DNA from 4 places in the Streptomyces sp. NPDC053542 genome. Region 3 is predicted to be linked to each of the others. Evidence: riboswitches for the same ligand, from Rfam matches in the RefSeq annotation. Region 3 holds a riboswitch; each other region holds the start of a gene.

Region 1 (2,196 bases), on a different contig from region 3:
GTAGGAGGCGGTCATGCCGAGCAGCGTGTACCAGAACATCCGCGGCCGGGACGCCGAGCGCGGCAGGTAGCGGCTGAAGTCCGAGGCGTACGGGGCCCAGGAGATCGCCAGGCTCAGCGCGACGGCGGTGGTGAGCAGGAACGCGCCGGCCCGGTCGGCGCCGTGTGCGGTGGCGGCGGACGGCAGCGGGACACCGTTGAGCAGCTTGACGCTGAGCGCGAGGAAGGCCGCGCCCAGCACGAAGGTCATCACGCTCTGGAGGCGGTGGATGGCCTCGTACCCGAGGACGCCGACGACACCCTGGAGGACGAGCACGGTGAGTGCGCCCAGCCAGAAGGGCCAGCCCAGCAGCCGGGCCAGCGCGTCGCCGCCGAACAGGCCGATCAGCGCGTCCCAGGCGATGGAGGAGAGCCACTGCAGGACGCCGGGCAGCACGACGCCGCGGCCGAAGGCGAGCCGGGAGAGCGGCAGCTGTCCGGTGCCGGTGAGGCTGCCCCACGTACCGAGGTACGCGGACGGCGCAGCGCCGAGCAGCGTGCCGAGCGCCATCGCGGCGAACGCGGTCCAGAAGTCGAGCCCGAGGGCGATGCCCACGGTGCCGGTGAACACCCCGGTCATGGTCAGGTTGGGCGCGAACCACACGGTGAACAGGCGGCCGGGGCGGCCGTAGCGGTTGTTCTCGGGCACGGGGCCGATGCCGTGCCCTTCGACGGACAGGTCACCGGCGCCGGCGGGCATCCGCCCGTCGAACACAGGACGCTCGAGGGTCATGGGTCATCCAGGGGTTGGGGTTCCGGTTCGGGAACGAGTTGCGGGTAGCATGGTGGGCACACGAGACACGGGGTGCCCATCTCAAGGGCTGAGATCACACCCGTCGAACCTGATCTGGTTCGCACCAGCGAAGGGATGTCACAGAGGAATGCCCCTATGACGCGTCCGGCCGACGACCTGCTTGCCACGGCCCGGCAAGCGCTCATCCGCGTACGCCATGAAACACCACTGGTGCAGTGCCTCACCAACCAGGTCGTTTCGAACTTCACGGCCAACGTCCTGCTCGCGCTGGGCGCCGCCCCGGCCATGGTGGACATCCACGAGGAGGCCGGCCCGTTCGCCGCGGCCGCCTCCGGGGTGCTGGTCAACCTGGGCACACCGCACGCCGAGCAGCGTGCGGCCATGACCGAGGCGGTGGCGTCGGCGGCCCGGGCCGGGACACCGTGGGTGCTGGACCCGGTGGCGATCGGCTCGCTGCCCGTACGGACCGCGCTGGCGCGCCGGCTCTCCGCGCAGGGCCCATCCGTCGTGCGCGGCAATGCCTCCGAGATCATCGCGCTGGCCGGGACCGGAGGCGGCGGGCGCGGCGTGGACGCGACGGACGAGGTCGAGTCGGCGGCCGCGGCCGCGCGCACGCTGGCCCGCGCCACGGGCGCCGTGGTCGCGGTCTCCGGGCCGGTCGACCTGCTCACGGACGGCGAGCGGACGGTACGGGTCGCCAACGGGGACCCGCTGCTGACCCGGGTGACCGGCGGCGGCTGCGCGCTCGGCGCGGTACTGGCGGCCTTCGCCCCGCCCGCCCCGTCGTTGCCTTCGTCAGTCCCGTCCCCGGACGGTGACCGGCTCGCCGCCGCGGTCGCCGCCGTGACGGTCTACACCGTGGCCGCCGAGGTCGCGGCCGAGCGCAGCGGCGGGCCCGGCAGCTTCGCGGTGGCCTTCCTGGACGCGCTGTACGGCCTCGACGAGGAGACGCTCGACAAGCGGGCGGCCATCTCGTGGGCGTGAATCCCGTGGGCGTGCACGGCAATCCGGGCCTGCCCGCCCCGCTGGATCTCTCCGTCTACCTGGTCACCGACGCGGCGCAGGCCGCCGCGTGCGGCCGGGACGTGCCCGGCACGGTCGCCGAGGCGGTGGCCGGCGGGGTCACGGCGGTCCAGGTGCGGGAGAAGGACGGGACGGCCCGGGACTTCCTCGACTCCGTGCTGCGGATCTCCGCCGTACTGCCCGAGCACGTCGCGCTGTTCGTCAACGACCGGGTGGATGTGTACCTGGCGGCGCGCGCGGCCGGCGCGCGGGTGACCGGGGTGCACATCGGCCAGTCCGACCTTCCGGTGGCCGCCGTCCGCGCGCTGACCGGACCGGACGCGGTGATCGGGCTGAGCGCCGCGACGGAGGACGAGCTGCGGGCCGCCACCAAGGAGCCGG
Region 2 (2,196 bases), on a different contig from region 3:
GCCGAGCGTCTTCAGCTCCGCGAACTGCGCCTCGTCGTTGGCGTCGGCGATGGAGCCCGGGCGCAGCCCGTCACCGAGGGAGAAGGTGACGTCGTACGACGCGAGGATGTCGCAGAGCTCTTCGAAGTTCTCGTAGAGGAAGGACTCCTTGTGGTGCGCCAGACACCACGCCGCCATGATCGAGCCGCCGCGGGAGACGATGCCGGTCTTGCGGCGGGCGGTGAGCGGGACGTACCGCAGGAGCACGCCGGCGTGGACCGTCATGTAGTCGACGCCCTGCTCGGCCTGCTCGATGACGGTGTCCTTGTAGATCTCCCAGGTGAGCTCCTCGGCCTTGCCGTCGACCTTCTCCAGAGCCTGGTAGAGGGGGACGGTGCCGATCGGGACGGGGGAGTTGCGCAGGACCCACTCGCGGGTGGTGTGGATGTTGCGGCCGGTGGAGAGGTCCATGACCGTGTCGGCGCCCCAGCGGGTCGCCCAGGTCATCTTCTCCACCTCCTCCTCGATGGAGGAGGTCACCGCGGAGTTGCCGATGTTGGCGTTGACCTTCACCAGGAAGTTCTTGCCGATGATCATCGGCTCGATCTCCGGGTGGTTGACGTTCGCCGGCAGCACCGCGCGGCCCGCCGCGATTTCGTCCCGCACGAACTCGGGGCTGCAGTTCTCGCGGATCGCGACGTACTCCATCTCCGCGGTGATCTCGCCGCGCTGCGCGTACGCGAGCTGGGTGACGGCGCCGTCCCGGCCGCGGCGCGGCTGCCGGGGCCGGCCCGGGAAGACCGCGTCGAGGTTCTTCAGGCCGCCACGCGGCGAGGTGTGCTTGAGGCCGTCGTCCTCAGGACGCATCGGCCGGCCCGCGTACTCCTCGGTGTCGCCGCGGGCGATGATCCAGTTCTCCCGCAGCGGCGCGAGGCCGCGGCGGACGTCGGTTTCGATGTTGGGGTCGGTGTACGGCCCTGACGTGTCGTAAAGCGTCACGTGCTCGCCGTTGGTGAGGTGCACTCGCCGGACCGGGACCCGGAGGTCCGGGCGCGTTCCGGAGACATAGCCCTTGTGCCAGCCGATCTGCTCGGTGGCAGCCTGAGCGTCCGCGCCCTGGCCGTTTTCAGGCGTGCGTGCATCCTGCAGAGTCATTGAGACCCACTCCCTACGCCGGCATTACCCGGTAACAGGTTCGGCGGTCGACGCAGCTCTTTCCGTGTCGGCGTTTCACGTGAAACACCGCCGGTACGGAATCAGCGCCCTCTCAGCCCGGTGCTCCGAGCTCCCGCGATTGCAAAGGTGCCACCACGGTAGCGGCCGGAGCCGCGTGGTGAACAGGGGGCCCGGTGAGTTGTTGGATGATCGGGCGGTGACCCGCAACGAGCCCGAGCCCCAGCCGCACCCTCATCCGCATGCGCATGCGCACGGCCACAGTCATGGCCACGGCCCCGCCGCGCCCGTCTCCCGCCATCTGCGCAAGGTCATCGCCGCGGTACTGATCCCGTTCGCCCTGGCGGTGGGCGTCGGGCTCATCGCGCTCTGGCCCGGCGGCGCGCCCGCGCACAAGCCGACGGGGGTCGGGTTCGACCAGGAGACCCAGTCCGCGCGGGTCGTCCGGCTGACGAAGGTGGACTGCGCGGACGTCAACGCGCAGCAACAGCAGCAGATGCAGCAGCAACAGCCGCCGACAGGACCCGGCGGCGGCGCCCAGCAGCAGGCGCGGAGCTGTGAGCAGGCCACCATCGAGGTCACCAGCGGCAAGGACACGGGGCACCGCTTCAAGACCGTGGTGACGCCGGACGCCTCGCGCCGCTACACCGAGGGCCAGGACGTCGTGGTGGCGTACGCGCCCAAGGCACCCCGGGACCTGCAGTACTCGGTCACCGACGTGGACCGCACCTTCCCGATGTGGGTACTGGCCGCGGTGTTCGCGCTGGCGGTAGTGGTCGTCGGGCGGCTGCGCGGGGTACTGGCGCTGGTCGCGCTGGCGGCGAGCTTCGCCGTCCTCACGCTGTTCATCCTGCCGGCCATCCTGCAGGGCTCGAATCCGCTGCTGGTGGCGGTGGTCGGAGGCAGCGCGATCATGCTCATCGCGCTGTACATGTGCCACGGCCTGACGGCCCGTACATCGGTCGCGGTGCTCGGCACGCTGGCGTCCCTGCTGCTGATCGGGCTGCTGGGATCGGTCTTCATCGGCTGGGCGCAGCTGACGGG
Region 3 (2,196 bases):
ACAGCTCGGGCAGCTTCGCGTCCTTGACCGCCGGGTTCACGAACATCTGCAGCGGCATGTCCTCCTGGAACTTCTTGCTGATCAGGAAGTCCAGCAGCGCCTTGCCGCCCTTCTCGTTCGCGGCGCCCTTCAGCAGCCCGGCGAACTCGGTCTGCCGGAAGCAGGTGCCGGTCGCGACGCCGGTGGGCGCCTCCTTGGGGGCCGGCTTCTTCGCCATGACCTCGGCGGGCGGGCTGGAGGCGTACGAGACGACCAGCGGCTTGTCGCCCTTGCTGCCGGCCGCGCCCGAGAACCGCTCGTAGTACGCCTGCTCCCAGCCGTCGACGACCTCGACGCCGTTGGCCTTGAGCTTCTTCCAGTAGTCCTGCCAACCCCCCTTGCCGTACTGGGCGATGGTGCCGAGCTGGAAGGCGAGACCCGGCGAAGAGGTCGCGGAGTTCTCCGTGACCAGCAGGTTCTTGTACTGCGGCTTGAGCAGGTCCGCGAAGTTCTTCGGCGGCGCGATCCTGTGCTTCGCGAAGTACGCCTTGTCGTAGTTGACGCAGGTGTCGCCGTAGTCGACCGGCGTGACGCGGTGCTTCGCCTTGTCCAGCTGCAGCTTCTCGTCCACGCCCGCCAGGCCCTTGGCCTTGTACGGCGTGAACAGGTCCGCGTCCAGGCCGCGCGAGAGCAGCGTGTTGTCGATGCCCCAGAAGACGTCGCCCTGCGGGTTGTCCTTGGTCAGGATCGCCTGGTTGACGGCCTTGCCCGCGTCGCCGCCCTTGACGAGCTGGACCTTGTAGCCGCTCTCCTTCTCGAACTCCTTCAGTACGGACTTCGAGGCCGCGAACGAGTCGTGGCTGACGAGCTTGACGGTCTTGGCGTCCGCCGCCTTGTCGCCGCCGGAGCCGCCGCAGGCGGCGAGCGTCAGGGCGCCCAGCGTCACCGCGAGGCCGAGCGCTGCGGTTCTTCTTCTGCCGGTGGTCACCGTTCTTCAGTCCTCCTGGCTGGCCAGGAAGAGACGCGGCCCTGCCCGCGGCGGCCGGCACGACCGGCGCCGCGGGCAGGGCGCAACAGCATGAGGAGACCGAACTTCCTACCCGGAATGACCCGGGCGAGGTTCAAGGGTCTGCGGCGGCGTCGTCACGACGGCCTGCCGCACTCTCAGCGCTGTGGCGCTCCCCTGTCGGATGGTGTCTGTGTGGAGATGTTCGAACGTTACGGTATCAGCGCTCGGACGCCGCGAGCTGGCCGCAGGCCCCGTCGATCTCCTGGCCGCGGGTGTCCCGCACGGTCACCGGCACGCCGTGCGCCGCGATCGCCTCGACGAACGCCTTCTCGTCCTCGGGCCGCGAGGCGGTCCACTTCGAGCCGGGCGTGGGGTTCAGCGGAATCAGGTTCACATGCACCCGCTTCCCCTTGAGCAGCTTCCCGAGCAGGTCCCCGCGCCACGCCTGGTCGTTGATGTCCCTGATCAGCGCGTACTCGATGGAGATCCGGCGCCCGGACTTCTCCGCGTACGTCCAGGCCGCGTCCAGTACCTCGCGCACCTTCCACCGCGTGTTCACCGGCACGAGCGTGTCCCGCAGCTCGTCGTCCGGCGCGTGCAGCGAAACCGCCAGCCGGCACTTGAAGCCCTCGTCGGCGAAGCGCAGCATCGCCGGCACCAGCCCCACCGTGGACACGGTGATCCCCCGCTGCGACAGCCCCAGCCCGTCCGGCTCGGGGTCCGTCAGCCGCCGGATCGCCCCCGTGACCCGGTTGTAGTTCGCGAGCGGCTCGCCCATGCCCATAAAAACGATGTTCGACAGCCGCGCCGGCCCACCAGGAATCTCGCCATCCCGGAGCGCCCGCATCCCATCAACAATCTGATGGACGATCTCGGCGGTCGACAGGTTCCGGTCCAGCCCCGCCTGCCCCGTCGCACAAAACGGGCAGTTCATCCCGCAGCCGGCCTGCGAGGAGATGCACATGGTCACCCGGTCCGGGTACCGCATGAGCACCGACTCGACCAGCGTCCCGTCGAACAGCTTCCACAGCGTCTTACGGGTCTGGTCGTCGTCGCACGAGATGTGCCGCACCACGCTCATCAGCTCCGGCAGCATCTCGGCCGCCAGCTTCTCCCGCGCCGCGGCCGGAATGTCCGTCCACTGCTCCGGGTCGTGCGCGTACCGCGCGAAGTAGTGCTGCGAGAGCTGCTTGGCGCGGAACGGCTTC
Region 4 (2,196 bases), on a different contig from region 3:
CCCGGGGCGCAGCCCGGCGATCGTCTCGGTCAGCGGCAGCTCGGTGATGCCCGGCACCAGCTCGTGCGCGTCGCGCAGCAGCTCGTAGACGCCGCCCGCGGTCACCGTGGTGTCCCAGCCCAGCTCCTCGCTGGTGGCGCCGACGACCATGTCGCCGTTCTCGCGCGGCACCAGGTAGAGCGGTCCGCCGCGCACCACGGCGCGCACGGTGCGGGAGAGGAACGGGCCGTACGCGGCGGGAATCCTCAGCCGCAGCACCTGGCCCTTGACCGGCCGGACCGGCGGCCGTACGTGCTCGGGCACCCCGGCCAGCCGCCCGCTGAAGCTGCCCGCCGCCAGCACGACCTGCCCGGCCGGCAGCGCCGTGCCGTCCGCCAGCTCGATGCCGGTGGCCCGGTCCCCGGCCACGGTCAGCCGCCCGGCCCGCTCCCGTACGAACTCCACCCCGGCCCGCTCGCAGGCCGCCAGAAGGGCCGTGGCGAGCCGTCGCGGGTCGATCTGGTGGTCACCGTCCACCCGCAGCCCGCCGCGCACGCCCGGCGCGAGCATCGGTTCGAGCTTCCGGCACTCGCGGCCGGTCAGCCATTCCGATTCCAGGCCGCAGCGGCGCTGCAGCGCATGCAGCTCCCGCAGATGGGCGCGGTCGTCGGCGTCCAGGGCCACGGCGAGCGTGCCGCACCGCCGGTGCCCCAGATCCTGGCCGCTCGCCTCGGCCAGCTCGGCGGCGAACGCCGGATAGCGCGCAGCGGAGTCGAGATTCAGCCCCAGGAGCGTTTCCTCGCCGTAGTGCAGCTCCGTGACGGCGGCCAGCATGCCGGCCGCGACGCGCGCCGCGCCGCCGCCCGGCTCGGGGTCCACGACGGCGGTGCGCAGGCCCCGCTGGGCCGCCCGCCAGGCCGTCACGAGCCCCATGAGACCGCCCCCGACGATCACCGCGTCGGGCCGCCCGGCAGCTGTCTCCGCCGGTGTACGTGCAGGTGGATGCATGGGCTTCCAGCCCCTCCCTTCGCCGGCATGACCCGGATCAGGTTCGTACGGTCGGAGGCCGCCGCAGCCTCCCTCTCAGCCCGGTGCGTCCGGGCTCCCGCGAGTACAAGTGCCGTCAGAGTAGTACGCGTGACCGACGCACGGTAAGGGTGCTCTGCGCGGCCGGAGCGTGACCCTGTGTCAGAGATCTCGTCGCGCGGTGCTGAGTCCGGCCAGGGGGTGCGTCCTAGAGTGATCGAGTGAGCCAGCAGAGCAAGTACTCGCGGACCCCCGACCGCTCGCGCCGCGTCGTCATCGCCGGCGCGGGGATGGCGGGCGTGCAGACCGCCGTTGCCCTGCGCGAACAGGGCTGGCGCGGCACGATCACCCTGCTCGGCGCCGAACCGCACCCGCCCTACGACCGGCCGCCGCTCTCCAAGGCGGTGCTGCTCGGCAAGGCGGACGGCTCGGCCTTCGACGTCGACTTCGCCTCCCTGGCGATCGAGCTGGAGCTCGGCAGGGCCGTCACCGGACTCGACGCCGACGCCCATGAGGTGCTGACCGAGACCGGCCCGGTGCACTACGACCGGCTGGTCATCGCCACCGGGGCGGAGGCGATGACCCTCCCGGGCAGCGAGGGCGTACCGGGTGTGCACGTGCTGCGCACCCTGGACGACGCCGAGCGGCTGCGCCCGGTACTGGCCGCGCAGCAGCGCGTCGTGGTGGTCGGTGCGGGCTGGATCGGCGCGGAGTTCGCCACCGCGGCCCGCGAGACCGGCTGCGAGGTCACCGTCGTGGAGGCCGCCGACCGCCCGCTGGCCGGCGCGCTGCCCGAAGAGGTCGCCGCCCACATGGCCCGCTGGTACGCCGACGCGGGCGCCACGCTCCGTACCGGTACCCGCGTCGCCGCCGTACAGGAAGGCGCCGTCCTGCTCGCCGACGGCACGTCGCTGCCCGCGGACGCCGTGGTCATCGGCATCGGCTCGCGCTGTGCCACGGACTGGCTGGCCGGCTCCGGTGTCGAGCTGTGCGAGGACCGCTCCGTACGGGCCGACGAGCGGCTGCGCACCTCGGTGCCCGATGTCTACGCGGTCGGCGACTGCGCCTCCTTCCCGTCCGCGCGCTACGGCCGCCGGCTCCTCGTGCACCACTGGGACAACGCCCTTCAGGGGCCGCGCACGGTCGCGACGAACATCGCGCGGTGCGAGGCGGAGGGCACGGTGTACGACC

The links. A riboswitch is a leader RNA that binds a small molecule or an ion and turns the genes downstream of it on or off. The one in region 3 is predicted to bind thiamine pyrophosphate.
Region 1: another riboswitch for thiamine pyrophosphate. It lies ahead of thiM (hydroxyethylthiazole kinase); the one in region 3 lies ahead of ACIGXO_RS08335 (thiamine ABC transporter substrate binding subunit).
Region 2: another riboswitch for thiamine pyrophosphate. It lies ahead of thiC (phosphomethylpyrimidine synthase ThiC); the one in region 3 lies ahead of ACIGXO_RS08335 (thiamine ABC transporter substrate binding subunit).
Region 4: another riboswitch for thiamine pyrophosphate. It lies ahead of thiO (glycine oxidase ThiO); the one in region 3 lies ahead of ACIGXO_RS08335 (thiamine ABC transporter substrate binding subunit).

What each region holds. Positions count from the first base shown of each region.
Region 1 covers NZ_JBITXL010000010.1:150,334-152,529, forward strand. The annotation lists gene ACIGXO_RS26805 (purine-cytosine permease family protein) at 1-771, opposite strand, end outside; TPP riboswitch at 830-924, shown strand; gene thiM (hydroxyethylthiazole kinase) at 928-1,776, shown strand; gene thiE (thiamine phosphate synthase) at 1,773-2,196, shown strand, end outside.
Region 2 covers NZ_JBITXL010000005.1:294,261-296,456, reverse strand. The annotation lists gene thiC (phosphomethylpyrimidine synthase ThiC) at 1-1,134, opposite strand, end outside; TPP riboswitch at 1,128-1,281, opposite strand; gene ACIGXO_RS16265 (YibE/F family protein) at 1,352-2,196, shown strand, end outside.
Region 3 covers NZ_JBITXL010000003.1:89,858-92,053, forward strand. The annotation lists gene ACIGXO_RS08335 (thiamine ABC transporter substrate binding subunit) at 1-967, opposite strand, end outside; TPP riboswitch at 1,055-1,174, opposite strand; gene rlmN (23S rRNA (adenine(2503)-C(2))-methyltransferase RlmN) at 1,206-2,196, opposite strand, start outside.
Region 4 covers NZ_JBITXL010000004.1:89,063-91,258, forward strand. The annotation lists gene thiO (glycine oxidase ThiO) at 1-987, opposite strand, end outside; TPP riboswitch at 985-1,098, opposite strand; gene ACIGXO_RS12105 (NAD(P)/FAD-dependent oxidoreductase) at 1,296-2,196, shown strand, end outside.